3 regions of the Streptomyces sp. NPDC058045 genome follow, and region 1 is predicted to be linked to each of the others. Evidence: riboswitches for the same ligand, from Rfam matches in the RefSeq annotation. Region 1 holds a riboswitch; each other region holds the start of a gene.
What was found. Region 1 has a riboswitch for cobalamin ahead of ACFVST_RS06290 (ribonucleoside-diphosphate reductase subunit alpha). Riboswitches for the same ligand answer to the same signal wherever they lie in the genome.
Positions count from the first base shown of each region.

Region 2: another riboswitch for cobalamin. It lies ahead of ACFVST_RS24440 (cobalamin biosynthesis protein); the one in region 1 lies ahead of ACFVST_RS06290 (ribonucleoside-diphosphate reductase subunit alpha).
Region 3: another riboswitch for cobalamin. It lies ahead of cobN (cobaltochelatase subunit CobN); the one in region 1 lies ahead of ACFVST_RS06290 (ribonucleoside-diphosphate reductase subunit alpha).

Region 1 is NZ_JBHVRR010000006.1:134,951-145,042, forward strand. Features, by position in the region: gene ACFVST_RS06280 (cytochrome P450) at 1-964, shown strand, start outside; gene ACFVST_RS06285 (ribonucleotide-diphosphate reductase subunit beta) at 1,016-2,050, opposite strand; gene ACFVST_RS06290 (ribonucleoside-diphosphate reductase subunit alpha) at 2,050-4,395, opposite strand; cobalamin riboswitch at 4,531-4,683, opposite strand; gene mctP (monocarboxylate uptake permease MctP) at 4,773-6,404, opposite strand; gene ACFVST_RS06300 (DUF3311 domain-containing protein) at 6,401-6,688, opposite strand; gene ACFVST_RS06305 (GntR family transcriptional regulator) at 6,881-7,663, opposite strand; partial or broken gene ACFVST_RS06310 (carbohydrate ABC transporter permease) at 8,091-8,336, shown strand; gene ACFVST_RS06315 (glycoside hydrolase family 3 protein) at 8,347-9,846, shown strand; gene nagB (glucosamine-6-phosphate deaminase) at 9,860-10,092, opposite strand, start outside.
Region 2 is NZ_JBHVRR010000051.1:24,613-34,704, forward strand. Features, by position in the region: gene ACFVST_RS24425 (lysozyme) at 117-857, shown strand; gene ACFVST_RS24430 (anion permease) at 1,064-2,365, shown strand; gene ACFVST_RS24435 (hypothetical protein) at 2,393-2,614, shown strand; cobalamin riboswitch at 2,780-2,959, shown strand; gene ACFVST_RS24440 (cobalamin biosynthesis protein) at 2,993-3,982, shown strand; gene ACFVST_RS24445 (cobyric acid synthase) at 3,979-5,550, shown strand; gene ACFVST_RS24450 (putative cobaltochelatase) at 5,547-7,685, shown strand; gene cobO (cob(I)yrinic acid a,c-diamide adenosyltransferase) at 7,685-8,293, shown strand; gene ACFVST_RS24460 (cobyrinate a,c-diamide synthase) at 8,290-9,663, shown strand; gene ACFVST_RS24465 (ZIP family metal transporter) at 9,693-10,092, opposite strand, start outside.
Region 3 is NZ_JBHVRR010000007.1:121,887-131,978, forward strand. Features, by position in the region: gene ACFVST_RS07010 (precorrin-2 C(20)-methyltransferase) at 1-1,069, opposite strand, end outside; gene ACFVST_RS07015 (precorrin-8X methylmutase) at 1,066-1,707, opposite strand; gene cobG (precorrin-3B synthase) at 1,812-3,086, opposite strand; cobalamin riboswitch at 3,158-3,302, shown strand; gene cobN (cobaltochelatase subunit CobN) at 3,336-6,977, shown strand; gene ACFVST_RS07030 (hypothetical protein) at 7,351-7,716, opposite strand; gene ACFVST_RS07035 (tetratricopeptide repeat protein) at 7,730-8,146, opposite strand; partial or broken gene ACFVST_RS07040 (helix-turn-helix transcriptional regulator) at 8,865-9,035, opposite strand; gene ACFVST_RS07045 (ATP-binding protein) at 9,185-9,625, shown strand.

The DNA.
Region 1 (10,092 bases):
CACCGCCGACCGCTGGCAGCCCGGCGAGACGGTGGACGTGGCGGCCGAGACCTTTCGCACCGCGGTCCGCATCGTGTCCCGTTCGCTGCTGGAGGTGGACTCGATCGGGGAGAAGGCGGACCGGATCTCCGCCTCCCTCGGCACCGTCTTCGAGGGCCTGTACCGGCGGGTGGTACTCCCCGTGGGGCCGCTCTACAAGATGCCCACTCGGGCCAATCGGCGATTTGAGCGCGCACTGGCCGATCTGCACACCCTGGTCGACGAAGTCATTGCGGAACGTCGCTCCTCGGGTGCATTGGGTGAGGACCTGCTCGGGGTTTTGCTGACGGCCACTCAGGAATCCGGCGCACCCCTCGCCGACCAGGAGATCCATGACCACCTGGTGTCCTTGATCGTGGCCGGATCGGAGAATGTGGCCTCCACCCTCGCCTGGACCTTCCAGCTCCTCACCGAGCACCCGGAGCAGGAAACCCGGGTGGTTGAAGAAGTGAATTCCGTGACGGGTGACCGGCCGGTTTCATACGGTGACCTCGACGCCCTCGTCCACACCAAGAATGTGATCGTGGAGGCCATGCGGGTACGGCCCGCCGCCTGGATATTCACCCGGCGCTCGGTGGCCGAGAACGAACTCGGCGGCTATCGCATTCCGGCCGACACGGACATCGTCTACAGCGCGTACGCAATGCAGCGCGATCCGCGGTCGTTCGAGCGGCACCTGGAGTTCGACCCGGACCGCTGGCTGCCCGAACGGGCCGCGCGGGTACCGAAGTTCGCCATGATGCCGTTCAGTGTCGGCAAGCGTAAGTGCCCCGGCGACCACTTCAGCATGGCGGAGATCGCCCTGGTCCTCGCCACCGTGCTGCCGCGCTGGCACCTGGCTCCGGTCGCCGCCAGCGACCCGGCACCCAGGATCGGCATCACCCTCGCCCCCAAACGCCTACTGCTGCGGGCGGAACCGCGCTGAACCACAGCGGTCCCGCCCACCCGCGCGGCGCCCCGTGAGCGGCTAGAAGTCCTAGAAGTCGTCGTCGAAGGAGACCGAGCCCTCCACCGCGACCTGGTACGCCGAGGGGCGCCGTTCGAAGAAGTTGGTCAACTCCTGCACGCCCTGGAGCTCCATGAACGAGAAGGGGTTCGTGGAGCCGTACACCGGGGCGAAGCCCAGGCGGGTCAGGCGCTGGTCGGCGACGCACTGGAGGTACTCGCGCATGGAGGCGGTGTTCATCCCGGGCAGGCCCTCGCCGCAGAGGTCCCGGGCGAACTGCAACTCCGCCTCCACCGCCTCCCCGAGCATGTCCGCGACCTGCTGCTCCAGGGCGTCGTCGAACAACTCCGGCTCCTCCTTGCGCACCGTGTCCACCACGTCGAAGGCGAAGCTCATATGCATCGTCTCGTCGCGGAACACCCAGTTGGTGCCGGTGGCCAGGCCGTGCAGCAGGCCGCGGGAGCGGAACCAGTACACATAGGCGAAGGCGCCGTAGAAGAAGAGGCCTTCGATGCAGGCGGCGAAGCAGATCAGGTTGAGCAGGAAGCGGCGCCGGTCGGCGGCGGACTCCAGCCGGTCCATCTCCTCCACCCCGCCTTCAGATACAACGGCCATCCACTTGAAGCAGAACGCGGCCTTCTCCCGGATGGAGGGGATGCTCTCCACCGCGGCGAAGGCGGCGGCCCGGTCGTCGTGGTCGGGGAGGTAGGTGTCGAGCAGCGTCAGATAGAACTGGACGTGCACGGCCTCCTCGAAGAGCTGCCGGGACAGATAGAGGCGCGCCTCGGGCGAGTTGATGTGCTTGTAGAGGGTGAGCACCAGGTTGTTGGCGACGATCGAGTCACCGGTGGCGAAGAAGGCCACCAGCCGTCCGATGAGGTGCTGCTCCCCGGGCGTCAGCTTCGCCAGGTCCGCGACATCCGAGTGCAGGTCCACCTCCTCGACGTGCCAGGTGTTCTTGATGGCGTCCCGGTAGCGCTCGTAGAAGTCCGGGTAGCGCATGGGGCGCAGGGTCAGTTCGAAGCCCGGGTCGAGCAGGTTCTTGGTGGTGCCTTCGGCGGTCATCACTGGCAGGCCTCGCAGGTCTCGGGGTTTTCCAGGGAGCAGGTGACGGCGTCCGCCGCGGGGGGCGGCGCCGTGCCCGCGGCGGCGCGCGCGATCCGGGTCGCCGGCCGGGAGCGCAGGTAGTACGTGGTCTTGAGCCCCTGCCGCCAGGCGTAGGCGTACATCGAGGAGAGCTTGCCGATGGTGGGTGTCTCCAGGAAGAGGTTCAGCGACTGCGACTGGTCCAGGTACGGGGTACGGGCCGCCGCCATGTCGATCAGGCCGCGCTGCGGGATCTCCCACGCGGTGCGGTAGAGCGCCCGTACCTCCTCGGGGATCCAACTCAGGCCCTGTACCGAGCCGTTGGCCTCGCGCAGCGCCTCCCGGGTGCGGGCGTCCCACACCCCGAACTGCTTGAGGTCGTCCACCAGATACGAGTTGACCTGGAGGAACTCCCCGCTGAGCGTCTCCCGTTTGAAGAGGTTGGACACCTGCGGCTCGACGCACTCGTAGACGCCGGCGATGGAGGCGATGGTGGCGGTGGGGGCGATGGCCAGCAGCAGGGCGTTGCGCAGCCCGGTGCCGGCGATCCGCTCACGCAGCGCCGCCCACCGCTCGGGCCAGGCGGTCTCGGTGCCGTAGTGGTCGGGGTGGAGCACGCCCTGCGCGGTGCGGGTCAACTCCCAGGCGGGCAGGGGGCCATGCCGCTCGGCGAGGTCGGCGGAGGCCTCGTAGGCGGCGAGCATGACGCGCTCGGAGATCCGGGTGGAGAGGGCGCGGGCCTCGGCCGAGTCGAAGGGCAGCCGCAGCCGGAAGAAGACGTCCTGGAGCCCCATCATCCCCAGACCGACCGGCCGCCAGCGGGAGTTGGAGCGCCCGGCCTGCTCGGTCGGGTAGAAGTTGATGTCGACGACCCGGTCCAGGAAGGTGACTGCGGTGCGTACGGCCGCGTCCAGCCGCTCCCAGTCCAGCTCACCGCTTTCGGTGTCCACGAAGGCGCCCACGTTCACCGAGCCCAGATTGCAGACCGCGGTCTCCGCGTCGTCGGTGACCTCCAGGATCTCGGTGCACAGATTGGACGAGTGCACGGTGTGCCCGGGGGTCGCGGTCTGGTTGGCGGTGCGGTTGGCGGCGTCCTTGAAGGTGATCCAGCCGTTGCCGGTCTGCGCCAGGGTCCGCATCATCCTTCCGTACAGGTCCCGCGCGGGCAGGGTGCGCTGGGCGAGGCTCGCGGCCTCGGCGGCCTCGTAGGCCCGGTCGAACTCCTCGCCCCACAGGTCGGGCAGTTCGGGTACGTCGGCGGGGGAGAAGAGGGACCAGTCGGCGCCGTCCTGCACGCGGCGCATGAAGAGGTCGGGGATCCAGTGCGCCAGGTTGAGGTTGTGGGTGCGGCGGGCGTCCTCACCGGTGTTGTCCCGCAGCTCCAGGAACTCCTCGATGTCGGCGTGCCAGGTCTCCAGGTAGACGGCGGCCGCGCCCTTGCGCCGGCCGCCCTGGTTCACCGCGGCGACGGAGGCGTCCAGGGTCTTCAGGAACGGCACGATCCCGTTGGAGTGCCCGTTGGTGCCGCGGATCAGTGAACCGCGGGCGCGGATACGGGAGTAGGCGAGGCCGATGCCGCCGGCGTGCTTGGAGAGGCGGGCCACCTGGTGGTAGCGGTCGTAGATGGAGTCGAGTTCGTCCAGCGGCGAGTCCAGCAGATAGCAGGACGACATCTGCGGGTGCCGGGTGCCGGAGTTGAAGAGGGTGGGGGAGGACGGCAGGTATTCCAGGCGGCTCATCAGCCGGTAGAGCGCGGTGACCTCGTCCACGGCGGGCGCGCCCTCGTCCTCGGCGAGGCCGCAGGCGACCCGGAGCAGGAAGTGCTGCGGGGTCTCCAGGATGCGGCGGGTGTCGGGGTGGCGCAGCAGATAGCGGCTGTAGAGGGTGCGCAGCCCGAAGTAGCCGAAGCGGTCGTCGCCTTGGGGGTCGACGGTGGCGTCCAGGCGGGCGGCGTGGCGGGCGGCGAACTCGGCGGTGCGGTCGGCGACCAGGCCCGCCCGGTGGCCGGCCGCGATGGACTCGGAGAAGCTCCGTACGCCCTCGGCGGCGGCCTCCTCGGTGAGGGCGCCGGCGAGCAGGCGGGCGGCGAGCCGGGAGTAGGCGGGGTCCTCGGAGATGAGGCCGGCGGCGGCCTCGGTGGCCAGTTCGCGCAGCTCGGCCGCGTCGGCGCCGGCGGACCGGCCGCGGAGTGCGGCGGCGGCGACCCGGCCGGGGTCGGCGTCGGGCAGGTCGGCGGTGAGACCGGTCAGGGTCCGCAGCAGCGCGGCCCCGTCGTCGCCGGTCCGCTCCTGGAGTGCGGTCGGATCGGCTGGCGCGATGGTCACGGAAGCTCTCCCTCGCTCGGCTCCGGTCCCGCGGGGGCGGGGCGGCGAGGCGCGCGGGAGTGGCCGTACGAGGGCGGCACCCGGCGTCCACCGGCCCACTCCGCGAGGCCCGGACGTCATCGGTGCCCGGGCCGGACGGCCGGGCACACCGTCGGCAGGTCATCGGACTCACGGACCCGCGGGGGCGGGCCCGTTCACCGTTGCGGGACAGTTCCGGATTTTCACCGGATTCCCCTGCGGCGACAGCGGGATGAGCATACATCTGGTGCCGCCTGTGCTGAGCCACCCCCACATCTTGTGTGCCGGCCCGCGGCATACGTACGGGCCGCCGGGGGGATCCGGCGGCCCGTACGCAGGCGGTGGGGGGTTCGGGTGGGTCAGTGTGTGCTCTCCGCGGCGGTGGCGGGCGGCAGTTCGGTGCGGACACCGGGGTCGCCGGCGTCCGCGGTGTAGTCGCCGGGCGAGGTCTCGTCGACGCCCTCGGGTGCCTTCACCGCCTTGAGGACGACGGTGAGGACCACCGTCACCACCACATTGAGCACGAAGGCGGTGAGGCCGATGTAGCCGATCTCACCGATCCCGGGGATGGTGTCGGAGCTGCCGCCGAAGTGCTTCTGGGTGGGGCTGGCCACCCCGTACGCGGCGGACGTGCCGTAGACCATGCCGACGGCCCAGCCGGCCAGCAGCGCCCAGCGGTGGAACCAGCGGGTGAAGAGGCCGCCGACCAGAGCCGGGAAGGTCTGGAGGATCCAAATGCCGCCCAGGAGCTGGAAGTTGATGGCCACCGTCTTGTCCATACCGAGGACGAAGATCAGCGCGCCCACCTTCACCAGCAGCGACACCACCTTGGAGACCTTGGTCTCCTGTGCGGCGGTGGCGTCGGGTTTCAGGAAGTCCTTGTAGATGTTGCGGGTGAAGAGGTTGGCCGCGGCGATCGACATGATGGCCGCGGGGACCAGCGCGCCGATGCCGATGGCCGCGAAGGCGACGCCCGCGAACCAGTCCGGGAACATGTTCTCGAAGAGCTGCGGGATGGCCAGTTGGCCGTTGTCGACCTTGATGCCGGCGGCGATCGCCATGAAGCCGAGCAGCGCCAGCAGGCCCAGCATCAGCGAGTACAGCGGCAGGATGGTGGTGTTGCGGCGGATCACGTTGCGGCTGCGGGAGGAGAGCGTCGCGGTGATCGAGTGCGGATACATGAAGAGCGCCAGCGCGGAGCCCAGGGCCAGCGTGGCGTAGCCCCACTGGCCGGCCTCGGCGGGGGCGAGTGCGCCGCGTGGTTTGCCGGTGGCCGGGTTGGTCTGAGCGAAGGCGTCGTTCGCCTTGCTGAAGATGTCGTCGAAGCCGCCGAGTTTGATCGGGATGTAGATGATGGCGACCGCGATGACCAGGTAGATCAGCCCGTCCTTGACGAACGCGATCAGGGCGGGCGCCCGCAGGCCGGACGAGTAGGTGTAGGCCGCGAGCACCGCGAAGGCGAGGAGCAGCGGCAGGTCCTTCACGAACCAGTTGGTGTTGTCGCCGCCGCCGACCCCCATCACGTCCAACACGGCCTGGATGCCGACCAGTTGGAGTGCGATGTAGGGCATGGTGGCGAGGATGCCGGTGACCGCCACCGCCAGCGAGAGCCCCTTGGACCCGAACCGCCCGCGGACGAAGTCCGAGGTGGTGACGTACCCGTGGCGGTGCGAGACGGACCAGAGCCGCGGCAGGAAGGTGAAGATCAGCGGATAGACCAGGATGGTGTACGGCACGGCGAAGAAGCCGGCCGCCCCCGCCGCGTAGATCGCCGCCGGCACGGCCACGAAGGTGTACGCGGTGTAGAGGTCGCCGCCGAGCAGGAACCAGGTCACCCAGGTACCGAACGACCGCCCGCCCAGGCCCCATTCGTCCAGGCTCTGCTGATCGGCCGCCCGGCGCCAGCGTGCGGCGAGGAAGCCCATGACCGTGACGGCCGCGAAGAAGAAGATGAACACCGCGAGTGCGACACCGTTCACTCCGTCCTTCACCGCACGTCACCTCCCTTGCCACCGGCGGCAGTTGAGGTGGCGGCCGCGGCGCGGGCCCGCTCGTCGCGCCGCCACAGCTTGTACGCGGTCATGGTGAGCGCGGTGGAGATCACCACCCACAGCATCTGGTACCAGTAGAAGAAGGGGATTCCGATGAACGTCGGGTCGATCTTTGCGTAGGTGCTGACCTGGAGCAGCGCCACGAAGGGCGCGATCAGGCACAGCGCGATGACGACGCGGACCGGTGTGACCACCGGCCTGCCGACTTCCGGCACTTCTGACATGGTGCGGTTCCGTCCCCTCAGCTCGCCTTGCTGATCACCTGGACTTGCGCAGGAAAAAAGTAGGCGACGGCACCGCCTGTGGGAACCCCCGAGAAATAACGGTTCGTCGGCGCCCCGCACCTGCCCGAGCTGGGCACTTGCGCGAACTGGGAAAACGGGTTCCGCTCAGCTCGACCGGATGTGCGCCCCGGCTCAGTCCACCGGCCGCTTGAGCCGCGCCACGAACTTGTAGCGGTCGCCGCGGTAGACGGAGCGCACCCATTCGACGGGCTTGCCGGTGCCGTCGATGGAGTGGCGGGAGAGCATCAGCATCGGCAGGCCCACGTCCGTACCGAGCAGGCCCGCCTCGCGCGGGGTGGCCAGCGAGGTCTCGATGGTCTCCTCGGCCTCCGCCAGATGCACGTCGTACACCTCGGCCAACGCCGTATAGAGAGACGTGTACTTGACCAGGGAGCGGCGCAGCGCGGGGAAGCGCTTGGCGGAGAGGTGGGTGGTCTCGATGGCCATCGGCTCGCCGCTGGCCAGCCGCAGCCGCTCGATCCGCAGCACGCGCCCGCCGGAGTTGATGTCCAGCAGCCCGGCCAGCATGTCGTCGGCGGTGATGTACCCGATGTCCAGGAGCTGGGAGGTCGGGTCGAGGCCCTGGGCGCGCATGTCCTCGGTGTAGGAGGTGAGTTGGAGCGCCTGGGAGACCTTCGGCTTGGCCACGAAGGTGCCCTTGCCCTGGATCCGCTCCAGCCGGCCCTCCACCACCAGCTCCTGCAACGCCTGCCGCACGGTGGTGCGGGAGGTGTCGAACTCGGCGGCCAGTGTGCGCTCCGGCGGCACCGGGGTGCCGGGCGGCATGGTCTGCGTCATGTCCAGCAGATGCCGCTTGAGGCGGTAGTACTTGGGCACCCGTGCGGTGCGCCCGGTGCTGCCCGCCTCGGTGGCCGTGGCCGGCTTCGTTGAGGTACTGCCCGCCTCGGTGTCCATCGTCCGCCTTTCCGGCTCCGTGTGTGCCGCCGTCACCGGATCCTTCGTCCTGTGCGCGTCACATGGTGGCACGGGCGGGCCCTCCGGGGGCGCTCTCCCCCGGATGTCGGTCCGGTAACGGACGTGGCCGCCCTGCTGACCGAACCCTTGACACCCTTAAAGGTATAGGCCAAGCTCCCGGTGATGGTCTAAACCACTTGGCGATCAGTCCCGGTCCACGGGTACGGGCGGACGTCCGGCGCCCTGTGGCTTCGCGGTGGGCAGGGGGACTTTCCCGAGGTTTCCCGAGGAGGGTGGCGTGAAACGCAAGCTCATCGCGGCGTGGGGGCCGCGGCCATGGTGATCGGCCTCGCGGGCGTCAACAAGGAGTTCGAGGCCCACCAGGGCGTCGAGGCCAGGTCGAGACCCAGCAGTGGAACGGCGTCCGCTGATGTCGACCTCGCTCTTCGGATTCATCACCGCCTGGAACGAGTTCGCCATGATCCTGATGCCGAACAAGCACCCGGACGCGCAGCCGCTCACCCTCTGGCTGACGCGGTTCCAGACCGCGTTCGGCGGCGACTGGGGTGCGACCATGGCCGCGTCCACCCTCTTCGCCCTGCCCGTACCCATCGTCTTCCTCTTCCGCCAACGCCGTGCCGTCGGCGGTACGACCGCCGGCGCGGTGAAGGGACAACGCCCCCATGACGACGCTCGCCCCCCGCACCGACACCCTCACCCGGGACGCGCTCGCCGTGCTCCAACCCGGCTTCGACGGCACCCGCGCCCCGGACTGGCTGCTGCGCCGGATCGACGAGGGCCTCGGCTCCGTCGGCCTCTTCGGCCGCAATGTCACCGACCCCGGCCAGGTCGCCGCACTCACCGCCCAACTGCGCGCGGTCCGCGAGGACATGCTGGTCGCCATCGACGAGGAGAGCGGTGACGTCACCCGGCTCGAAGTCCGCACCGGCTCCTCCTTCCCCGGCAACCACGCACTGGGCGCCGTGGACGACACCGACCTCACCCGCGACCTCGCCACCGAACTCGGGCGCCGCCTCGCCGCCTGCGGAGTCGACCTCAACTGGGCGCCGTCCGCCGACGTCAACTCCGACCCCGGCAACCCGGTGATCGGAGTGCGCTCCTTCGGCGCCGACACCGCCCTGGTCGCCCGGCACACCGCCGCCTACGTCGAAGGGCTCCAGGAGGCCGGAGTCGCCGCCTGCACCAAGCACTTCCCCGGCCACGGCGACACCTCAGTCGACTCGCACCACGCCCTGCCCCGGATCGACGTGGACGCGGACACCCTGGACACCCGTGAACTGGCGCCGTTCCGGGCCGCGTTCGCGGCCGGCAGCCTCGCGGTGATGAGCGCCCACATCCTGGTACCGGCACTCGACCCGGAGCACCCGGCCACCCTCTCCCGCCGCGTCCTCACCGGACTGCTCCGCGAGGAACTCGGCTACCAGGGCCTGATCGTCACCGACGGCATGGAGATGGCCGCGATCTCCGCCACCTACGGCATCGCACGCGGCAGCGTCATGGCGATCGCGGCCGGCGCCGACGCCATCTGCGTCGGCGGCGGACTCTGCGACGAGGGCACGGTGCTCCGGCTGCGGGACGCCCTGGTCACCGCGGTGCGCTCCGGGGAACTCCCCGCGGCCCGACTGGCGGACGCGGCCCGCCGGGTACGGGAGTTGGCCGCCTGGACCGCGGCCGCCCGCGCCTCCGGACGACCCGGCCCCGCCCCGCGGGACGGCATCGGCCTCTCCGCCGCCCGCCGCGCCGTCACCACCACCGCGGCCCCCGGCTCAGCGCCCCTGATCCCGCTGGTCGCACCCCCGTACGTCGCCGCGCTCACCCCGATGGCGAACATCGCGGTCGGCGAGGAGACGCCCTGGGGGGTCGCCGCCGAACTGGAGCGGCTGCTGCCCGGCACCGAGACCGGCGGCTGGTCCGGCCGGGAGGCGGGCGCCGAGGTGCTGGCCGCGGCCGGCCCCCGGCGGATCGTGGCCGTGGTCCGCGACGAGCACCGGCACCCGTGGATGGCGCGCACCCTGGACACCATCCTCGCCGCCCGGCCGGACACCGTGGTGGTGGAGATGGGCGTACCGCAGACCCCGCCGCGGGGCGCCCTGCATATCGCCACCCACGGCGCGGCCCGGGTCTGCGGCCGCGCCGCGGCGGAGATCATCGCCGGGGCATGACGGGGGACACCCCCTACAGCCCCTGCCAGTCCGGCTTGTGGGCGTAGGCGTGGCGGAAGTAGCCGGCCAGCTTCAGCTTGGCGGCGGCCGGCTCGTCCACCACCACCGTTGCGTGCGGGTGCAGTTGGAGCGCGGAGGCCGGGCAGACCGCGGCCAGCGGCCCCTCCACGGTGGCCGCCACCGCGTCCGCCTTGCCCTCGCCGGTGGCGAGCAGCACCAGATGGCGGGCCTCCAGGATGGTGCCGA
Region 2 (10,092 bases), on a different contig from region 1:
TCATCCAGTAATAAATCATTTTCTACGAATTATTGGTCGCGCCTCACCGGACGGCCGTCGGAGCCGTGGTTAGCCTGCGGGCGATTTGTCCCAACAGCCCATTTCCTGGGGGAAACATGGCTTTCGCTCGCCTTCCCGACCGTCGACCAGTCCGGCGGATCGCCGCGTCCGCCGTGGCCCTCGCTCTGGGCGGCCTGGCCCTCGCCGAGGTGCCCGCGGCCGCCGCGTCCAAGCCCATCGGCAATGACGTCTCCTCGTACCAGGGCAACATCAACTGGGGGTCGGTCCACGGCAAGGGAGGCCGGTTCGCCTACGTCAAGGCCACCGAGTCCACGAACTACCGCAACCCGTACTTCGCCCAGCAGTACAACGGCGCCTACAAGGCCGGGATGCTGCGCGGCGCGTACCACTTCGCGCTCCCCAACAAGAGCTCCGGCAAGACGCAGGCCGCCTACTTCGTCCGGCACGGCGGCGGCTGGTCCGCGGACGGCAAGACGCTGCCGCCCGCCCTGGACATCGAGCACAACCCGTACTCCGGCGGCTCCTGCTACGGGAAGAGCGCGGCCGGGATGGTGTCCTGGATCAAGTCCTTCAGCGACGAGGTGAACCGGCGCACCGGACGCCGGCCCGCCATCTACACCAGCACCCAGTGGTGGAACACCTGCACCGGCCACAGCCGGGCCTTCGCCGCCCAGCACCCGCTCTGGCTGGCCCGCTACGGCTCCAGTCCCGGCCCGCTGCCCGCCGGCTGGACCTTCTGGACCTTCTGGCAGTACAACGACCACGGCAAACTCCCCGGCGACCAGGACAAGTTCAACGGTTCCATGACCCAGCTCAGGCGGCTCGCCAAGGGCTGACCCGCACCACCCGCACCAGCACCGCGCCCCCTCCGCGCCCCGGCCGCGCACGGAGGGGGCGCCGTGCTGCGGCCCGCTCCCGCGCCCGCGCCGCCCTCCTCCGGCGCGCGACCGGAGTCACTCTCCGGCCCGGCCGAGTTCATCTTCCGTTCACCCAGATTGCCTACGGTCCTGATGCCAACGACGCCAAACAGAAGCCCGGGTAAATGGAACACATCACGCTTCTCCTCGGGATCGTGATCGTCACCGCTCTCGTGTTCGACTTCACGAACGGTTTCCACGACACCGCCAACGCGATGGCCACCACCATCTCCACCGGCGCACTCAAACCCAAAGCGGCCGTCGCACTCTCGGCCTCGCTGAATCTCGTCGGAGCGTTCCTGTCGGTCGAGGTCGCAAAAACGATCTCCGGCGGGATCATCGACGAAAAGGGCCTCAGAACCGAGGTCATCTTCGCGGCGCTGGTCGGCGCCATCCTGTGGAATCTCCTCACCTGGCTGCTGGGCCTGCCGTCCAGCTCCTCGCACGCCCTCTTCGGTGGGCTCATCGGTGCCGCCGTCATGTCGGCCGGCTGGTCCTCGGTGAACGGCTCCACCGTCATCACCAAGGTCCTGCTGCCCGCGGTCGCCGCTCCGCTCGTCGCGGGCCTCGCGGCGACGCTGGCCACCCGGATCACCTACCGGCTCGGCTCGCGCACCGACGAACGGCACACCGCCAAGGGGTACCGGGCCGGGCAGATCGCCTCCGCCGGGCTGGTCTCGCTGGCGCACGGCACCAACGACGCGCAGAAGACCATGGGCATCATCACCCTCGCCCTGGTCACCGGCGGCGTCCTGGCCCCGGGCTCCAACCCGCCGGTCTGGGTGATCACTTCGGCCGGTCTGGCCATCGCGCTCGGCACCTACCTCGGCGGCTGGCGCATCATCCGCACCATGGGCCGCGGGCTGACCGAGCTGGCGCCGCCACAGGGCTTCGCCGCCCAGACCAGTGCGGCCACCGCGATCCTCGCCTCCTCGCACCTCGGCTTCTCGCTCTCCACCACCCAGGTCTGCTCGGGTGCCGTGATGGGCGCGGGCCTGGGCCGCAAGGGGGGCGTGGTGCGCTGGTCCACGGCCAGCCGGATGTTCGCGGCCTGGGGGCTGACGCTGCCGGCCGCGGGTCTGGTGGGCGCCGGTGCCGAGTTCCTCACCAGCCGCGGCACCTGGGGCGTCGTCACCACCGGGGTGCTGCTGGTGGCCGGTTCCGGACTGATCTGGACGCTGTCCCGGCGCCGTCCCGTCGACCAGCACAACGTCAACGACCCGGCTGCGGACGGCGGTTCGGAGCCGGCCGAGCCGGCCGGGGTGGTCACCACCGCCATCGCCGCCGTCGCCCCGCCGCCGGTGCGCGGCGCGGTCCCCGCGGCAGCGGACACCGAGGCTGCGGAGTCGACGACGTCGGAGTCGGCGGCGGCACCCGACGGCGGGCCGACGACTCCGCCCGCGCCCGCCAAGCCGGCCACGGTGTAGGAAAGGACCCCGCATCCCATGGACTCCATCGACATCGACTGGGCGGCACTCGGCTCCGTCTTCGGCGTCAGCCTCGTCGCCACCGTGGCCCTGGTGGGCCTCTTCACCCTCGGGGTGGTGGGCCTCGCCAAGCGCGAGGAGGCCACCGCGGAAGGCGGTTCCGCGGCGCTCGCCACCACCGGCGCCTACGCCTGCTTCGCACTGTGCACGGCCGCCGTCGCCTACGGGATCTTTCTGATCGTGGCCTGATCGGGCGCGGGCGATCCGTACTCCGCGCGAGGGGCGGGGCGTACACCGGGATACCGGTGCGCGCCCCGCCCCTTCCCCGTGCTGGGGGCCGTGGTGTGGGGCCGCGCACACTCTCCCGTCCCAGGTCAACGGCAGGTTGACGGGTGTTCGGGGGCCGTGGTGGACTTCCGGGGCCAAGTACGGCGGCATGGAGAGGAAGCCGGTGCGAATCCGGCGCGGTCCCGCCACTGTCACCGGGGAGCGCTCCCCCACACCGATGTCACGGCCCCGACCCACCGGGGCTGGAAGGCCGGGGGAGCCGCGGATCCGGGAGCCAGGAGACTCTCGCCGTCGTTTCCTTCGAACCGGGGCGCGGACCCTGAGTGAGGACACGGAGCGATGCCGGGCTGCCCGCCACCCGGAACACAAGTCGCGTACGGCGCCCGGGTGTTCGCCTGTGGTGCCACCGCCGGAATGCTCGCCGACGCGGCCCTCGGCGACCCCCGCCGCGGGCACCCCGTGGCCGCCTTCGGCCGTGCCGCGGCCGCCGTGGAGCGCGCCCTGTGGAGGGACGACCGGGCCCGCGGCGCGCTGCACACCCTGGTCTGCGCGGGCGGCGCCCTCGGTGTGGCCGTACTGGCGGGCCGGGCGGTGCGCCGCTCCCCCGCCGCCGCCACCGCCCTGACCGCGGCCGCCACCTGGGCCGTGGTCGGCGGTACCACGCTGGGCCGGGAGGCTCGGGCCGTGGGCGCCGCGCTGGCCGCGGGTGAGCTCACCGCCGCCCGGGCCCGGCTGCCGCACCTCTGCGGGCGGGACCCGGAGGCGCTGGACGCCGGTCAACTCGCCCGCGCCGTGGTCGAGTCGGTCGCCGAGAACACCTCGGACGCGGTGGTCGGCGCCCTGGTGTGGGGGGCGGTGGCGGGAGTACCGGGGCTGGTCGCGTTCCGTGCCGTCAACACCCTGGACGCGATGGTGGGCCACCGCTCCCCGCGGTATCTGCGCTACGGCTGGGCCTCGGCGCGGCTGGACGACGCGGCGGGCGCGCCCGGTGCCCGGCTGACGGCGCTGCTGGCGGCGGCGCTCGGCGGTGCGCCGCGTTCCGCGCTGCGCGCCTGGCGTACCGACGCGGGCCGCCATCCCAGCCCCAACGCGGGCCCGGTGGAAGCGGCGTTCGCGGGCGCGCTCGGCGTACGGCTGGGCGGCACCCTCGCCTACGGGGGCCGGGTGGAGCACCGGCCGGTGCTGAACGCGGCCGGGCGTGCCGTACGGGTCGAGGACGTACCGCGCGCCATCCGGCTGTCGCGGCGGGTGAGTTGGGGGGCGCTGGTGGTGTGTGCGGGCGGCAGGCTGCTCGTGGAGCGGGCGGCGCGGAAGGCGGGGACGGTGTGAGCGGGAGCGGGAAGGGCCGGGGCGGCGGGCTGCTGGTGGCCGGTACCACCTCGGACGCGGGCAAGAGCGTGGTGACCGCCGGGATCTGCCGGTGGCTGGTCCGGCAGGGGGTGAAGGCCGCCCCGTTCAAGGCGCAGAACATGTCGCTGAACTCGTTCGTGACGCGGGACGGCGCGGAGATCGGGCGGGCGCAGGCCATGCAGGCGCAGGCCGCCCGGGTGGAGCCGAGCGCGCTGATGAACCCGGTGCTGCTGAAGCCGGGCGGCGACAGCAGCAGCCAGGTGGTGCTGATGGGGCGCCCGGTGGGCGAGTTGAGCGCCCGCGGCTACCACGGCGGCCGCCAGGAGGCACTCCTCGGCACCGTGCTGGACTGCCTGAGCGAGCTGCGGGGCGAGTACGACGCGGTGGTCTGCGAGGGCGCCGGTTCGCCCGCCGAGATCAATCTGCGGCGTACCGACATCGTCAACATGGGGCTGGCGCGGGCCGCCGGGCTGCCGGTGGTGGTGGTCGGGGACATCGACCGCGGCGGGGTCTTCGCCTCCTTCTTCGGCACCCTCGCCCTGCTCTCCCCCGCCGACCAGGCGCTGGTCTCCGGCTTCCTGGTGAACAAGTTCCGCGGCGATGTGACGCTGCTGGAACCGGGCCTGCGGATGCTCCAAGGGCTCACCGGGCGGCCCTCGTTGGGCGTACTGCCGTTCCGGCACGGCCTGGGGATCGACGAGGAGGACGGGCTGCGGGTGTCGCTGCGCGGCGCGGTCCGCGAGTCGGCGGTGAGCGAACCGGCCGGGGAGGACGTGCTGCGGATCGCGGTGTGCGCGGTGCCGCTGATGTCGAACTTCACCGATGTGGACGCGCTGGCCGCCGAGCCCGGTGTGGTGGTGCGCTTCGTGGACCGGCCGCCGGAACTGGCCGACGCCGACCTGGTGGTGGTGCCCGGCACCCGCGGCACGGTACGGGCGCTGCGCTGGCTCCGGGAACGCGGACTGGCCGGGGCGCTGGCCCGCCGGGCCGCCGCGGGCCGCCCCGTCCTCGGCATCTGCGGCGGCTTCCAACTGCTGGGCGAGGAGATCGAGGACGAGGTGGAGTCCCGCGCCGGCCGGGTACCGGGCCTCGGCCTGCTGCCGGTACGGGTCCGCTTCCACCGGGAGAAGACCCTGGCCCGCCCCTCGGGCACCGCCCTCGGCGAGCCGGTGCGGGGCTACGAGATCCACCACGGGGTGGCCGAGGTGCTGGGCGGCGCGCCCTTCCTCGACGGCTGCCGCAGCGGCCCGGTGTGGGGCACCCACTGGCACGGCTCGCTGGAGTCGGACGGCTTCCGGCGGGCGTTCCTGCGGGTGGTGGCCGAGACCGCGGGGCGCCGCTTCGTACCGGCGCCCGACACCTCGTTCGGGGCTTTGCGGGAGCGGCAGTTGGACCTGCTGGGCGATCTGGTGGAGGAGCACGCCGACACGGATCTGCTGTGGCGGCTGATCGAGTCCGGCCCGCCGCCCGGACTGCCCTTCGTCCCGCCCGGTGCCCCGGCCGACCCCGAGACCACCACCGACACCCCCGTGGAGGACCCCGCGTGACCATCACCCCGTATCCGTTCAGTGCGATCGTCGGTCAGGACGACCTGCGGCTCGCGCTGCTGCTGAACGCCGTCTCGCCCGCTGTGGGCGGGGTGCTGGTGCGCGGCGAGAAGGGCACCGCCAAGTCGACCGCGGCCCGCGCCCTGCCGGTGCTGCTGCCCGAGGTGCGGGTGGTGTCCGGCTGCCGCTTCTCCTGCGAGCCGGGCGCGGCCGACCCGGGCTGCCCGGACGGCCCGCACGAGTCGGCCGCCGCCCGCACCCGGCGCGCCCGCATGGTGGAGCTGCCGGTCGGCGCCTCCGAGGATCGGGTGGTGGGCGCCCTCGACATCGAGCGGGCCCTCGCCGACGGCGTCAGGACCTTCGAGCCGGGCCTGCTCGCCGACGCCCACCGCGGCATCCTCTACGTCGACGAGGTCAACCTCCTCCACGACCATGTCATCGACCTGCTGCTGGACGCCGCCGCGATGGGCTCGTCCTATGTGGAGCGGGAGGGCGTCTCGGTACGGCACGCGGCACGGTTCCTGCTGGTGGGCACGATGAACCCGGAAGAGGGCGAGCTGCGGCCGCAGTTGCTCGACCGGTTCGGCCTCACCGTGCAGGTCGCCGCCTCCCGGGAACCGGACCAGCGGGTCGAGGTGGTGCGCCGCCGCCTCGCCTACGACGACGACCCGGAGGCGTTCGCGGCGCGCTGGGCGGACGAGGAGGCGGCGCTCGGCCGCCGGGTCGCGGACGCCCGCGAGGTGCTGCCCCGGGTGCGGCTCGGGGACGCGGTACTGCGTCAGATCGCCGCGGTGTGCGCCGCGTTCGAGGTGGACGGGATGCGGGCGGACCTGGTGATGGCCCGTACCGCGACCGCGCTGGCCGCCTGGGCGGAGCGCACCGAGGTACGGGAGGAGGATGTGCGGCAGGCCGCGCTGCTGGCCCTGCCGCACCGCAGGCGCCGCAATCCGTTCGACGCGCCCGGCCTGGACGAGGAGCAGTTGGACCGCGTCCTGGACGAGTCCCGCGAGCCCGAACCGCCGGGCGGCGGCCCGGACATCCCGGACGATGACGGCCCCGGCGAAGGCCCCGACGACGACGGCCCCGACGGCGGTGGCGCTCCCCCGCCGCCCGCCGCGGACGACCCGGCCGGTCCCGGGCAGGACACCGGCTCGGACACCGGTCCGCAGGAGCACTCCGCGTCGCCGGAGGACACCACCGCACCGGAGGGCGAGGAGCCGCGGGTGCCCGCGCGGCAGCCGGCGCCCACCACCGGCGAGCAGCCGCCCGCCGCCGCCCAGGACCCGTTCCGCGCCCGCCTGTTGACGGTTCCCGGGCTCGGCGAGGGCGCCGCGGGCCGACGCTCCCGGGCCCGTACCGAGCACGGCCGCACCGTCGGCGCCGACCGGCCGCAAGGTTCCCTGACCCGGCTGCATCTGGCGGCGACGGTACGGGCCGCCGCCCCGCACCAGCGGGCCCGGGGCCGCACCGGGCCGGGGCTGCTGCTGCACCGCGACGATCTGCGGCAGGCGCGGCGGGAGGGCCGCGAGGGCAATCTGGTGCTGTTCGCGGTGGACGCCTCCGGTTCGATGGCGGCCCGGAAGCGAATGGGCGCGGTCAAGGGCGCGGTGCTGTCCCTGCTGCTGGACGCCTACCAGCGGCGGGACAAGGTGGGCCTGGTGACGTTCCGCGGCACCGGGGCCGAGGTCGCGCTGCCGCCCACGTCCTCGGTGGACGCGGCCGCGGCCCGGCTGGCGGAGCTGCCCACCGGTGGCCGCACCCCGCTGGCCGCCGGGCTGCTCCGCGCCCATGAGGTGCTGCGGGTGGAGCGGCTGCGGGACCCGGCGCGGCGTCCGCTGCTGGTGGTCGTCACCGACGGGCGGGCCACCGCGGCCCGGGGCGCGGCGCGCGGTGAGCCGGTGGCGGACGCGGAGCGCGCCGCGGGCCTGCTGGCGGCGGACGGTGTCGCCTCGGTGGTGGTGGACTGCGAGGCCGGGCCGGTCCGGCTGGGGCTCGCGGCCCGGCTCGCGGGGGCGCTCGGCGCACCCGCGGTCACCCTGGCGGAGCTGCGCGCCGACGCGCTCGCCGGGCTGGTCAGGAACGTACGGGCGGAGCAGGCGTCCGGTACCGAATCGCGTGGCAGGAGGGCAGCGTAGTGCCGCAGGGGAAGCCGGGCAGGGTGCCGGAGGACGGGCTGACCACACGTCAGCGCCGCAACCGCCCGCTGGTGCTGGTGCACACCGGCACCGGCAAGGGCAAGTCGACCGCGGCCTTCGGTCTGGCGCTGCGCGCCTGGAACCAGGGCTGGCCGATCGGGGTGTTCCAGTTCGTGAAGTCGGCCAAGTGGAAGGTCGGCGAGGAGAACGCGCTGCGGGTGCTGGGCGCCTCCGGTGAGGGCGGCACCGTCGACTGGCACAAGATGGGCGAGGGCTGGTCGTGGATCCAGCGCCCGGCCGCGGCGGGCGAGCCGGACAACGAGTCCAGGGCCCGGGAGGGCTGGGAGCAGGTCAAACGCGATCTGGCCGCGGAGACGTACAAGCTGTACGTACTGGACGAGTTCGCCTATCCGCTGCACTGGGGGTGGATCGATGTGGCGGAGGTGGTGTCGGTGCTGCGGGAGCGGCCCGGCACCCAGCATGTGGTGATCACCGGCCGCAACGCCCCTGCGGAGCTGCGGGAGTTCGCGGATCTGGTGACGGACATGACGAAGGTGAGGCACCCGATGGACGCCGGGCAGAAGGGCCAGAGGGGCATCGAGTGGTGACCTCGGTGCCCCGGCTGGTGCTCGCCGCCCCGGCCTCCGGCAGCGGCAAGACCACCGTCGCCACCGGTCTGATGGCCGCGTTCACCGAGCGCGGCCTCGCCGTCTCCCCGCACAAGGTGGGCCCCGACTACATCGACCCCGGCTACCACGCCCTCGCCACCGGCCGCCCCGGCCGCAATCTGGACGCCTTCCTGTGCGGTACGGAACTGCTGGGGCCGCTCTTCGCACACGGGGCGCGGGGCTGCCAACTGGCCGTGGTGGAGGGCGTGATGGGCCTCTTCGACGGGGCCTCGGGCCGCGGTGAGCTGGCGTCCACGGCACAGGTCGCCAAGGTGCTGCGGGCGCCGGTGGTGCTGGTGGTCGACGCGTCGGCGCAGTCGCGTTCGGTGGCGGCGCTGGTGCACGGCTTCGCCGCCTGGGACCCGCAGGTCCGCGTCGGCGGCGTCATCCTCAACAAGGTGGGCTCCGACCGGCACGAGGCGCTGCTGCGGGACGCCCTGGACGAGGCGGGGGTGCCGGTGCTGGGGGCGCTGCGCCGCGACGGGCGGGTCCGCACCCCGTCCCGCCACCTCGGCCTGGTCCCGGTGGCGGAGCGGCACACCGCGGCACTGGAGGCGGTCCGGGCGATGGCGGAGCAGGTGCGTACCGGCTGCGATCTGCCGGCACTGCTCGAACTGGCCCGCAGCGCACCGCCGTTGGCGGACGAACCGTGGGATCCCGAGGCGGCGGTGGCCGGGAGCGCACCGGGGCGGCGGCCGCGGATCGCGGTGGCCGGCGGTCCCGCGTTCACCTTCGCGTACCCGGAGCACACCGAGCTGCTGGCGGCGGCCGGGGCCGAGGTGGCGGTCTTCGACCCGCTGCGCGACGAGGAGTTGCCGCCGGACACGGACGGGCTGGTGATCGGCGGCGGCTTCCCCGAGGAGTACGCGCCGCAGCTCTCCGCGAACGAGCCGCTGCGCAAGGCGGTGGCCGCGCTGGCCGACTCGGGTGCGCCGGTCGCCGCGGAGTGCGCGGGGCTGCTGTATCTGGCGCGGTCGCTGGACGGGGCGCCGATGTGCGGGGTGCTGGACGCCGAGGCCCGGATGTCGCCGCGGCTGACCCTGGGGTACCGGGAGGCGGTGGCGGTCGCGGACAGCGCACTGGCCGCGGCGGGCACCCGGAGCCGGGGCCATGAGTTCCACCGCACGGTGCTGGAGCCGGGCGCCGGGCCCGTACCGGCGTGGGGGCTGCACACCCCGGACCGGCGGGTGGAGGGCTTCGTCCGGGGCGGGGTGCACGCCAGCTATCTGCACACCCACTGGGCGGGCGGCCCCGAGTTGGTGCGGCGCTTCACGGCCCGGTGTGCCGCGGCCCGGTACGGCGGCTGGTGAGCACCGTGGACGCCGTGGACGCGGCGGCGTCAGTGGGCGGCGGTGCCGATCACCAGCCACATCGCGGCCACCCCGGCGAGGGTGCACAGCAGGGTGGAGCGGGCCGGGTGGCGGTGGTGGGCCTCGGGCAGGATCTCGGCGGCCGCGATATACAGCAGCACCCCGCCGAAGAAGCCCAGATAGCAGGCGAGCGGCTGCGCCGGGATGGTGAAGAAGACGGTGGACGCGGCGCCCACCACCGGCGCCAGCGCGTCCGCCACCAGCATCGCCAGCGCCTTGCGCCGGTGGTTCCCGTAGGCGCTGGCCAGGGTGTACGTGTTGAAGCCGTCGGCGAAGTCATGGGTGACGACGGCCAGCGCCACGGTGAAGCCCATCGCCGAGCCGACCTGGAAGGACGCGCCGATGGCGACCCCGTCGGCGAGGCTGTGG
Region 3 (10,092 bases), on a different contig from region 1:
GGGCGGCGGCCTCCAGTACGGCGGTGGCCATGGCGAAGACGCCCGGGTCGCCTCCGGACACCACCGCGACCCGGCGGCCGCGCCGCGCCAACTCCAGGGCGAACTCGGCGCGTTCGGCCTCCACCCGGTTGTCGGAGCCGTGCCGCCGCTGCCCCGGCCGGTGCGGCACCCGGTCCAGATAGGTGGTGTAGCCGACCAGGTCCTCGGCCGCGGCCAGCGCACCGCGACTCTCCGGGGTGAGCCACAACGGCCCCGCCGGCCCGGTACCGACCACCACCAACTCCCCGCCGCCCGCGGCGAGTTCAGGCTCCGACCCGGCCCCCGGCAGTACCGCGACCCGGCTGGGCAGCACCGCCACCGAGAAGTACGGCACCGAGTCCGGGTCGATGTCGGTGAGCCGCCCGGTGCGCTCGCCCGGCATGGTGGCGCGCTCCGCGTAACGGGCCTCGGGCAGCCGGCCGGAGCGGTCCAGGGCGCGGCGCACCGTGGGGAAGGTACGGCCGAGCTTCATCACCACGGCCGCGTCGGTGGCGGCCAGCCGGGCGGTCAACTCCTCCTCGGGCAGCGTGCCGGGCAGGATCGTCAGCACCTCCTCGCCCTCCACCAGCGGTTTCTGCAGCCGTGCCGCGGCCGCGCTGACCGAGGTCACCCCCGGCACCACCTCCGTCGGATAGCGCCCCGCGAGCCGCTTGTGCATATGCATATACGAGCCGTAGAAGAGTGGATCGCCCTCGGCGAGCACGGCGACGCTGCGCCCCGCGTCCAGATGGGCGGCGAGCCGGGCCGCGGCCTGCTCGTAGAACTCGTCCAGGGCGCCGCGGTAGCCGCCGGGATGGTCGGTGGTCTCGGTGGTGACCGGGTAGACCAGGGCCTCTTCGATGTGGTCCGGGCGCAGATGCCGCTCCGCGATGGAGCGCGCGATCGACCGCCCGTGCCGCGCACTGTGGTACGCCACCACCTCGGCGCCGCCGATCACCTCCACGGCGCGCAGGGTCATCAACGCCGGGTCGCCGGGGCCCAGACCCACCCCGTACAACCGGCCCGGTTCCGGGTGCTGCCGGCCGCTCATTCCGCCTCGCTCGCCATCGCGTTGATCGCCGCCGCCGCCATCGCGCTGCCGCCGCGCCGGCCGCGGACCACCAGGTGGTCCAGGCCCGCGGGGTGGGCGGCGAGGGCGTCCTTGGACTCGGCGGCTCCGACGAAGCCGACCGGGACGCCGATCACTGCGGCGGGCCGTCCCGCTCCCTCCTCGACGAGTTCCAGCAGCCGGAAGAGGGCGGTGGGCGCGTTGCCGACGGCGACCACGGAGCCGTCCAGGCGGTCGCGCCAGAGTTCCAGGGCGGCGGCGCTGCGGGTGGTGCCGAGTTCCGCGGCGAGCGCGGGCACCGCGGGGTCGGACAGGGTGCACACCACCTCGTTGCCGGCGGGGAGGCGGGTGCGGGTGACGCCGCTGGCCACCATCTGCGCGTCGCACAGGATGGGCGCCCCGGCGTTCAGCGCGGCCCGCCCGCGGGCCACCGCCCGCGGGCTGAAGGCGAGATCGCGGACCAGGTCGACCATGCCGCAGGCGTGGATCATCCGGACCGCGACCCGGCTGACGTCCTCGGGCAGACCGGCGAGATCGGCCTCGGCGCGGATGGTGGCAAAGGACCGGCGGTAGATGGCCGCACCGTCCTTCTCGTAGTCGAACACGCTGGTCTCGCTCATCTCGTGGGGTCCGTAGGGGAGTTCGTGCCGTGGGTGGTCATCTGGCGTGATCCGTCGGGGAGTTCGTGCTCCGGCCGGTCATCCGGCGTGGCTGGTGAGGGAGTTCAGCCGGTGCCACGGGTGGCGGTGCGGTAGCCGTCCGGGGTGGCGACGATGTCCAGGTGTTCGCCTCGGGGGCGGCCGCAGCGGCGTTCGCATCCGGACCAGTGCACCGGCAGCGCGGCCCGCGGTCCGGCGCGCACCGCGTGTTCCGCGTCGGCCCGTACGTCGGTGCGGGAGCGGGCGCAGCCGGGCCGGCCGGTGCAGGCGGTGACCCGGTGCCAGGGCGAGTCCGCGGAGGTGATGAGTCCGGCGGCGGCGAGTGCGGTGAGGCGTTCGGCGGCGGGCCCGGCGTCCAGGCCGGAGAGTACGGCGCCGCGCCAGGGCGTGAGTCGCAGTTCGCCGCCGGGCGGGGGCCGCAGCAGGTCCCACTGGTCGGCGGTGAGGCGGCCCAGCGGGGCGTGGACGCTGAGGACGCGGCGGCCACCGGGGCCGGTGAGGAGGCCGGGCGGCGGGGGCTCGCCCGCCGGGGTGGGGGCACGGCCTGGGGGGAGGGGGCGGAGGCCGGCCCGGTGCAGGGCGGCGGGGATGTCGGGGCGGGCGGTGGCGGGGAGTTCGGACATGCGCCAGGCTCCGCCGCCGGTGGTGGCCGCGGTGGTGAGGAAGGCCTCGGCGGCGGCGAGCGCGGCCCGCGGCCCGTCCTCCGCTGTGACGAACCACACTTCGTCCGCGGGGTCCTGGCCGCCGAGCCGGAGTGCCGCGGTGCCGTCCGGGAGTGCGAGCAAGGTCACATCGGCGCCGAGTGCGGCGGTGTCGCCACGGCCGTCGTCCAGGGCGAAGAGGAAGCGCCCCGACAGGCCGGTGGTCCACTCCCGTGAACACAGCAGGTGGTCCAACTCCCTTACCCAGGGCCGGACATCGGTGTGGCCGCGGCCGTCAAGCCCGGAGAGCGGGGAGGCCAGGATGTTGCGTATCCGGTCGTGGGCCGGGGAGGGCAGCAGGCCGGCGGTGGTGAGCAGGGCGGCCAACTCGCCGGTGCCTTCGGCGTCGAGGGCGCGCAGTTCGGCGTTGCCGCGGGAGGTGATGCCGATCCGGCCGTCCGCGAGATGCCGTGCCGCGTCGCCCAGTGCGCGGGCCTGAAACGCCGTCAACAGGCCGCCGGGGAGCCGGAGTCGGGCCAGTGGGCCGTCGTCGGCGGGGTGCAGCCTGAGGGCCCCCGGGCAGGCGTCGCCGCGGTCCCGGACCGGCGCCGCGGGACCGGTCGCACGGGGCGCACCGGGGTCCTGCGGCACCCGGGATGCTTTGTCCCGGTCCGGGGTGTTTGCTGAGGTCGGCGGCATGGCGGCGAGCATACCCACGGCCCCGAAGCCGCCTCCCGGGCGCCGCTGTGCCCCGTACGCCGAGGACTTACTATGCAGTCGCCAGAGACGGCACGGGTCCCCCACGACCCACGGGAGGAAGCCCGGTGTGAATCCGGCGCGGTCCCGCCACTGTGTAGCCGCACCCGCGAGGTGTGCGGTCAGCCAGGAACTCCCGCCGTCCTCACGACCACCCGGGGCGCGGACACCCCGAGGAAGGCCCGCGCACCCATGCTTCTGCTGCTGTCGACCTCCGACACCGACCTGCTCAGCGCACGCGCGGCCACGGGCCCCGTGCCGTACCGGTACGCCAACCCGGCCCGGCTCTCCCTCGGTGAACTCCCCGCGCTGCTCGACGGGGTGGACCTGGTCGTGGTGCGGCTGCTGGGCGGGCTGCGCGCCTGGCAGGACGGGATCGACCTGCTGCTCGCGGACGCCGCGCGGCCCGTCGTCGTCCTCACCGGTGAACAGGCCCCGGACGCGCAGCTCATGGCAGCCTCCACGGTGCCCATCGGCGTCGCCACCGAGGCCCACGCCTACCTCGCCCACGGCGGCCCCGCCAACCTGGAGCAACTGGCCCGCTTCCTCTCCGACACGGTCCTCCTCACCGGCCACGGCTTCGAACCCCCCGCCGCCGCCCCCACCTGGGGCCGCCTCGACCACCAGCCGCTCCCCGGCACCGGCACCGATCCCGGCCTTCCGCTGGTGGCGGTGGTCTACTACCGCGCCCACCACATGAGCGGCAACACCGGCTTCGTCCGCACCCTCTGCGACCGCGTCAACGCCGCCGGGGCCCGCGCCCTCCCGCTGTATGTGGCCTCGCTGCGCTCCCCGGAGCCGGAGCTGCTCGCCGAGTTGGCCGCCGCGGACGCCGTCGTCACCACGGTGCTCGCGGCCGGCGGCACCACCCCGGCCGCCGCCTCCGCCGGAGGCGACGACGAGGCCTGGGACGCGGGCGCGCTGGCCCGGCTCGACGTACCGATCCTCCAGGCCCTGTGCCTCACCTCGTCCCGCGCCGACTGGGAGGCCAACGACGAGGGCGTCTCCCCGCTGGACGCGGCCGGGCAGATCGCGGTGCCCGAGTTCGACGGGCGGCTGATCACCGTGCCGTTCTCGTTCAAGGAGATCGACGCGGACGGGCTGCCCGCCTACGCGGCCGACGAGGAGCGGGCCGACCGGGTCGCCGGGATCGCGGTGCGCCACGCCCGCCTGCGGCACATCCCCGACGCCCGCAAGAAGCTGGCGCTGGTGCTGTCCGCGTACCCCACCAAGCACTCCAGGATCGGCAACGCGGTCGGTCTGGACACCCCGGCGTCCGCGGTGGCGCTGCTGCGGCGGCTGGCCGGCGAGGGCTACGACCTGGGGGCCGCCCCCGTCGAGGAGTTGCCGGGCTTCGCCTCCGGTGACGGCGACGAGCTGATCCGGGCGCTGATCGAGGCCGGCGGCCATGACCAGGAGTGGCTCACCGAGGAGCAGTTGGCCCGCAACCCGGTGCGCGTCCCGGCCGCCGCCTACCGCCGCTGGTACGCCACCCTCCCCGAGGAGCTGCGGACCGCGGTCGAGGAGCACTGGGGGCCGCCGCCCGGCGAGATGTTCGTGGACCGCAGCCGGGTCGCCGACGGCGGCGACCCGGACGGGGACATCGTGCTGGCCGCCCTGCGGCACGGCAACATACTGATCGTCATCCAGCCGCCGCGCGGCTTCGGGGAGAACCCGATCGCGATCTACCACGACCCCGACCTGCCGCCCTCGCACCACTATCTGGCCGCGTACCGGTGGATCGCGGCGCCCGAGGCGGAGGGCGGCTTCGGCGCCGACGCGGTGATCCACCTCGGCAAGCACGGCAACCTGGAGTGGCTGCCCGGGAAGAACGCCGGGCTCTCCGCGGCCTGCGCCCCCGACGCCGCCCTCGGCGACCTGCCGCTGATCTACCCCTTCCTGGTCAACGACCCCGGCGAGGGCACCCAGGCCAAGCGCCGGGTGCACGCCACCCTGGTCGACCACCTGGTGCCGCCGATGGCCCGCGCCGAGTCCTACGGCGACATCGCCCGGCTGGAACAACTCCTGGACGAGCACGCCCAGATCGCCGCCATGGACCCGGCGAAGCTGCCCGCGGTCCGCGCCCAGATCTGGACCCTCATCCAGGCCGCGAAGCTCGACCACGACCTGGGCCTCACCGACCGGCCCGACGACGAGGGCTTCGACGACTTCCTGCTGCATGTCGACGGCTGGCTGTGCGAGGTCAAGGACGCCCAGATCCGCGACGGACTGCATGTCCTCGGCCAGGCACCCGCCGGGGACGACCGCGTCAATCTTGTCCTCGCCATCCTCCGGGCCCGCCAGATCTGGGGCGGCGGCCAGGCCCTGCCCGGACTGCGGGAAGCCCTCGGCCTGGACGAGTCGGCCGCCACCCGCACCGCCGCGGACGCCGCCGAGGAGACGGCCCGCGCCCTGGTGCGGCGGCTGGAAGACGCCGGGTGGGACCCGGCCGCCGTGGACGCCACCGCCGAAGGCCACCCGGGGCCGGTGCGGGACATCCTCGCCTTCGCCGCTCGCGAGGTCGTGCCCCGGCTCGACGCCACCGGTGACGAACTCGACCATGTGGTGCACGCGTTGAACGGCGGCTTCGTGCCCGCCGGGCCGTCCGGGTCGCCGCTGCGCGGCCTGGTCAACACCCTGCCGACCGGCCGCAACTTCTACTCCGTCGACCCCAAGGCCGTCCCGTCCCGCCTCGCCTGGGAGACCGGGCAGGCGCTCGCCGAGTCGCTGCTGGAGCGCTACCGCACCGACCACGGCCGATGGCCCGCCTCCGTCGGCCTCTCCCTGTGGGGCACCAGCGCCATGCGCACCGCGGGCGACGACATCGCGGAGGCCCTGGCCCTGCTCGGTGTCCGCCCGGTGTGGGACGACGCCTCCCGCCGCGTCACCGGCCTGGAACCGGTGCCCCTCACCGACCTCGGCCGCCCCCGCATCGATGTCACCCTGCGCATCTCCGGCTTCTTCCGGGACGCCTTCCCGCACACCGTGGCCCTGCTGGACGACGCGGTCCGGCTCGCCGCCTCCCTGGACGAGCCGGACGAGCAGAACCTCGTACGGGCGCACACCCGGGCCGAGTTGGCCGAGCACGGCGACGAACGCCGCGCCACCACCCGTATCTTCGGCTCCCGGCCCGGGACGTACGGCGCCGGGCTGCTCCAGCTCATCGACTCCCGGGACTGGCGTACCGACGCCGATCTCGCCGAGGTGTACACGGTGTGGGGCGGCTACGCCTACGGCCGCGGTCTGGAGGGGCGGCCGGCGCGCGCGGAGATGGAGAGCGCGTACCGGCGGATCGCGGTGGCGGCGAAGAACACCGACACCCGTGAGCACGACATCGCGGACTCCGACGACTACTTCCAGTACCACGGCGGGATGGTGGCCGCGGTGCGCGCGCTGCGCGGCACCGCGCCCGAGGCGTACATCGGGGACTCGACCCGGCCGGAGACGGTGCGCACCCGCAGCCTGGTCGAGGAGACCTCCCGGGTCTTCCGGGCCCGGGTGGTCAACCCGAAGTGGATCGAGGCGATGCGCCGCCACGGCTACAAGGGCGCCTTCGAACTCGCCGCCACCGTGGACTACTTGTTCGGCTACGACGCCACCACGGGCGTGGTCGCCGACTGGATGTACGACAAGCTCACCGAGACCTATGTACTGGACCCGGAGAACCGAGCCTTCCTCCAGGAGGCCAACCCGTGGGCGCTGCACGGCATCGCGGAGCGGCTGCTGGAGGCCGAGTCCCGCGGCATGTGGTCCCGGCCCGACCCCGCGGTACTGGCGGCGCTGCGGGAGGCCTTCCTGGAGACCGAGGGCGAGTTGGAGGAGGAGGGGCCCTGAGAGCCGGCCCCGAGCACATTCCGCGCTCGGCCAGCATGTGCGCTGCGGTCGAGGTGGCCCTTTCGTTTCCGAGTAGACCAACTGCAAACCAGAGGGGGTCGGCCCCGGGATCATCTCCCGGGCCCTCTGACCTGTGTGCACTCGGTAAGACCGGACGCAAGACCGGCCCTGACCGAACTCACAGGCCAGGGGCCGTCCTCACTGCTCGATACGCAGAGAAGTGGAATTTGAACCTACGGTGACGCCGCTGCCGCGGCGGTTTTCAGACGGTTCCGTGGGCGGCTTCCGTCTCATGCCCGGCCATCCCCGCGAACAGAGGTGAGGCCGAGATGAATTGAGGGGGGATGCCCCCATCTCCGTGATGTCGAACCTGTCAGGTGAGCGAGTTCTCGATCGCCTCGAAGACGTCCGAGTCGGTCTCCTTCTGCCAGTCCGGCAGATCGGGCCAGTCGGCGACGTAGCCCGGCTTCGGGTCTTCGAAGTGCTTGAACATTTGAGCCGTCCAGCACATGGCGACGAAACGGCCCTTCTGCTCGCGCGTCAGCCTGGACGCATGGCCGTCGCTCGTTTCGAGCAACTGCCGCACCTGTTCGTACACGGCAGACGCAGCCTGCCGTTCCCACTCCGGCGTGTCCTCCCAGGGGGTCACGTAGCCGGGCTTCGGCTCGCCGGGGAAATGCTCGCGTACGCCAGCGATCCATGTTTCCCGGAACAGTCGCGCGCCCTCAATCTGTGACATGTCTACCCCTCTCCTACGTGGTGCTCAGTGCGTCGATCTCGGCCCCCAACTCGGCTACGCGGCCATCGCGGGCCAGGGGACCGAATTCGGATCGCAGGTCCCGGAGTCTACGGGCGACATAGCCGGAGGATGATTCCCTGGCCAGTTGCAAGGCCTGCACGCCAAAGGTGACTACCTGCTCAGGGTCGCGCCGCCTTGCTCCAATGGCGGCAAGGTCGGTGAGCACGGCGCCCCGGCGTCGGAACGACTGTCCCTCCGCGAGAACGTCTTGTTCCAGAGCACTCTTGAGAGCCTTCTCGGCGAGGTCGAGACGGCCGAGCTGCACGTAGCGCGCGCCGCGCTCCTCGGCAAGCCTCGACCCGTCGAAGCGCAGCCAGCCGCCGTTGTTGCCTTGGCCAGCGATGTCCCGCACCTTCTCGGCCTCGTCCAAAGCGCGCTCACATGCGGCCAAGTCACCCAGGCCGGCATGGGCCACAGCCTGAACAGAGGCGACCCAGTGGCGAGTTGTCAGCGAGCTGTCTCCGCGCTTGGCGATTCGTTCCGCGGCAGACAGGATGCCTACCGCTTCTCCGTAGCGGTGCTCGTACAGATCGACGTATGCATGTCGGACCAGCGCGCACGCCCAGAGATCGAACGATCCCGCATCCTTACTCGCCGACGCGGCGAGTGTGTAGGAGGCCGCAGCGTCTGTGTAGCGGTTGCTGTCGAGGCCAGCTCCCCGGCGAGCTGGAAGAGGTCAGCCGCAGCACTGCACAAGACCTGCACCTCCGAGTGCGAACGGCCGAGCATCGACTGTTGAGCTCTGCGAGCTGCTCACGAACGATTGGGTACACGGACCGCTTCGCGCGGGCGAGTTGGTACACCTGCCAGAGGTGACCGTTTATACGCAGGAAGTCGGCGGAGGCCCTTCGGAGTAGTCCTTCGCCGAGCGTTTCGGGCTCGTCGCCCGGCAGAGATGCAAGGGCGCCGATTATGGCAATTGCGCGTAGGAATTCGCGTCGGATCATGTCGTCAATGTCCCCCGAGCCGTGGCGGTCGCCAGGCGGCGACGCTGCGGGCTCCTGGGGCCAGTGCTGCGACTGGGCCACCAGAGAGTCGAGTTCGGCAAGGCCGACTTGCAGTACCTCGGCCAGCTTCGGCCTTATCGGCGGCTGAGGCAGGGTCTTCCCACTCTCCCAGCGGCCGACCGTTGTGCGGTCCACGCCAAGCGCCTGGGCGAGCGTTTCCTGACTGTAGCCCAGGACTTTTCGACGCTCGGCAACACCCACTCCGGCCTCCCTCCACGCCTCAAGCCGTCTTACCGGGGGACACCCGTGCATCACAAGTGCATCAGGACTGCCGCATGAGTGCCGTGGAGATTATCAACGCCGGGCGGTTGCCTGGTCGTTGTCGCAAACGTGAGGGATGGCGCTACAGCCGAATCCTCGCCCACCCCACCGCTATCCGCTTGCTCCCAAGAGGTCGATCCATGCCCGGAAGAGCTGTACCAGCAGCAACACCCGCCCTCAGCAAGGTGGTTGTCCACCAGTACCCCCGCCACCGTCGTAACGTCGGCCGCGCCCGGGACGCTCTCCGGCATCAGCTCGCCCTGTGGCAGGTCGACGGTGAAGTCGCCGACACCGCAGTCCTGTTGCTCTCCGAACTGGCGACCAATGCCGTGACCGCGAAAACCACTCCCGGCCGAGAGGTCAAGGTGCGTTTCGAGCTGAACGACCGGGAGTTGCGTCTTGAGGTCTCGGACGCGAGTGACGAGAAGCCTCAGCCAAGGGAGGCGGGACCTGATGACGAGTCGGGGCGGGGTCTCGCTCTGGTGTCCGCGCTGGCGGACTCGTGGGGCGTATCGCCGCGTATCGGGGTGGGGAAGACGGTGTGGGCGGCCCTCGTGCTGTCGGGGGTGGCCACGTCGTGACGCTGCTGCAAGAAGTGCCTGTGTGGGGGCGGGTCCGTGGTGCGTACAGTGCGCGGCTCCTCGCTCACGCTCCCGGCGGTGTCCGGATTCCGCTGGGCGAACACCGCACCGACTCCCCGCGGCTGGCCCTGCGCTGGCTGCTGGAGCGCGCCCGGAACGTTGCGGACCAGCTCGCCCCTCCCTACGCCCGTCCCGTACAGGCGTGGACGGCCGATGCAGCCGAACACGCCTGGGCGCTGGACCACGTGGCGCAGGGAGAGCCCTACGTTTTCTGGGCGACGGACGAAGACGGCACCCGCTACGTCTTCACCGCACAATCCGCGGCCCTGCAACCCCCGTCCGTCTCACGGAAGTTCCCTTCGACCGGCACCGTCCGGGGTCGGGGCCATGCGGCTCCGCACAGTCCCGGGCCTCGCAGGACTGAAGAGGTTCTGAGGTTCCTCTGAACCCCCGACCCTGCCGGACGT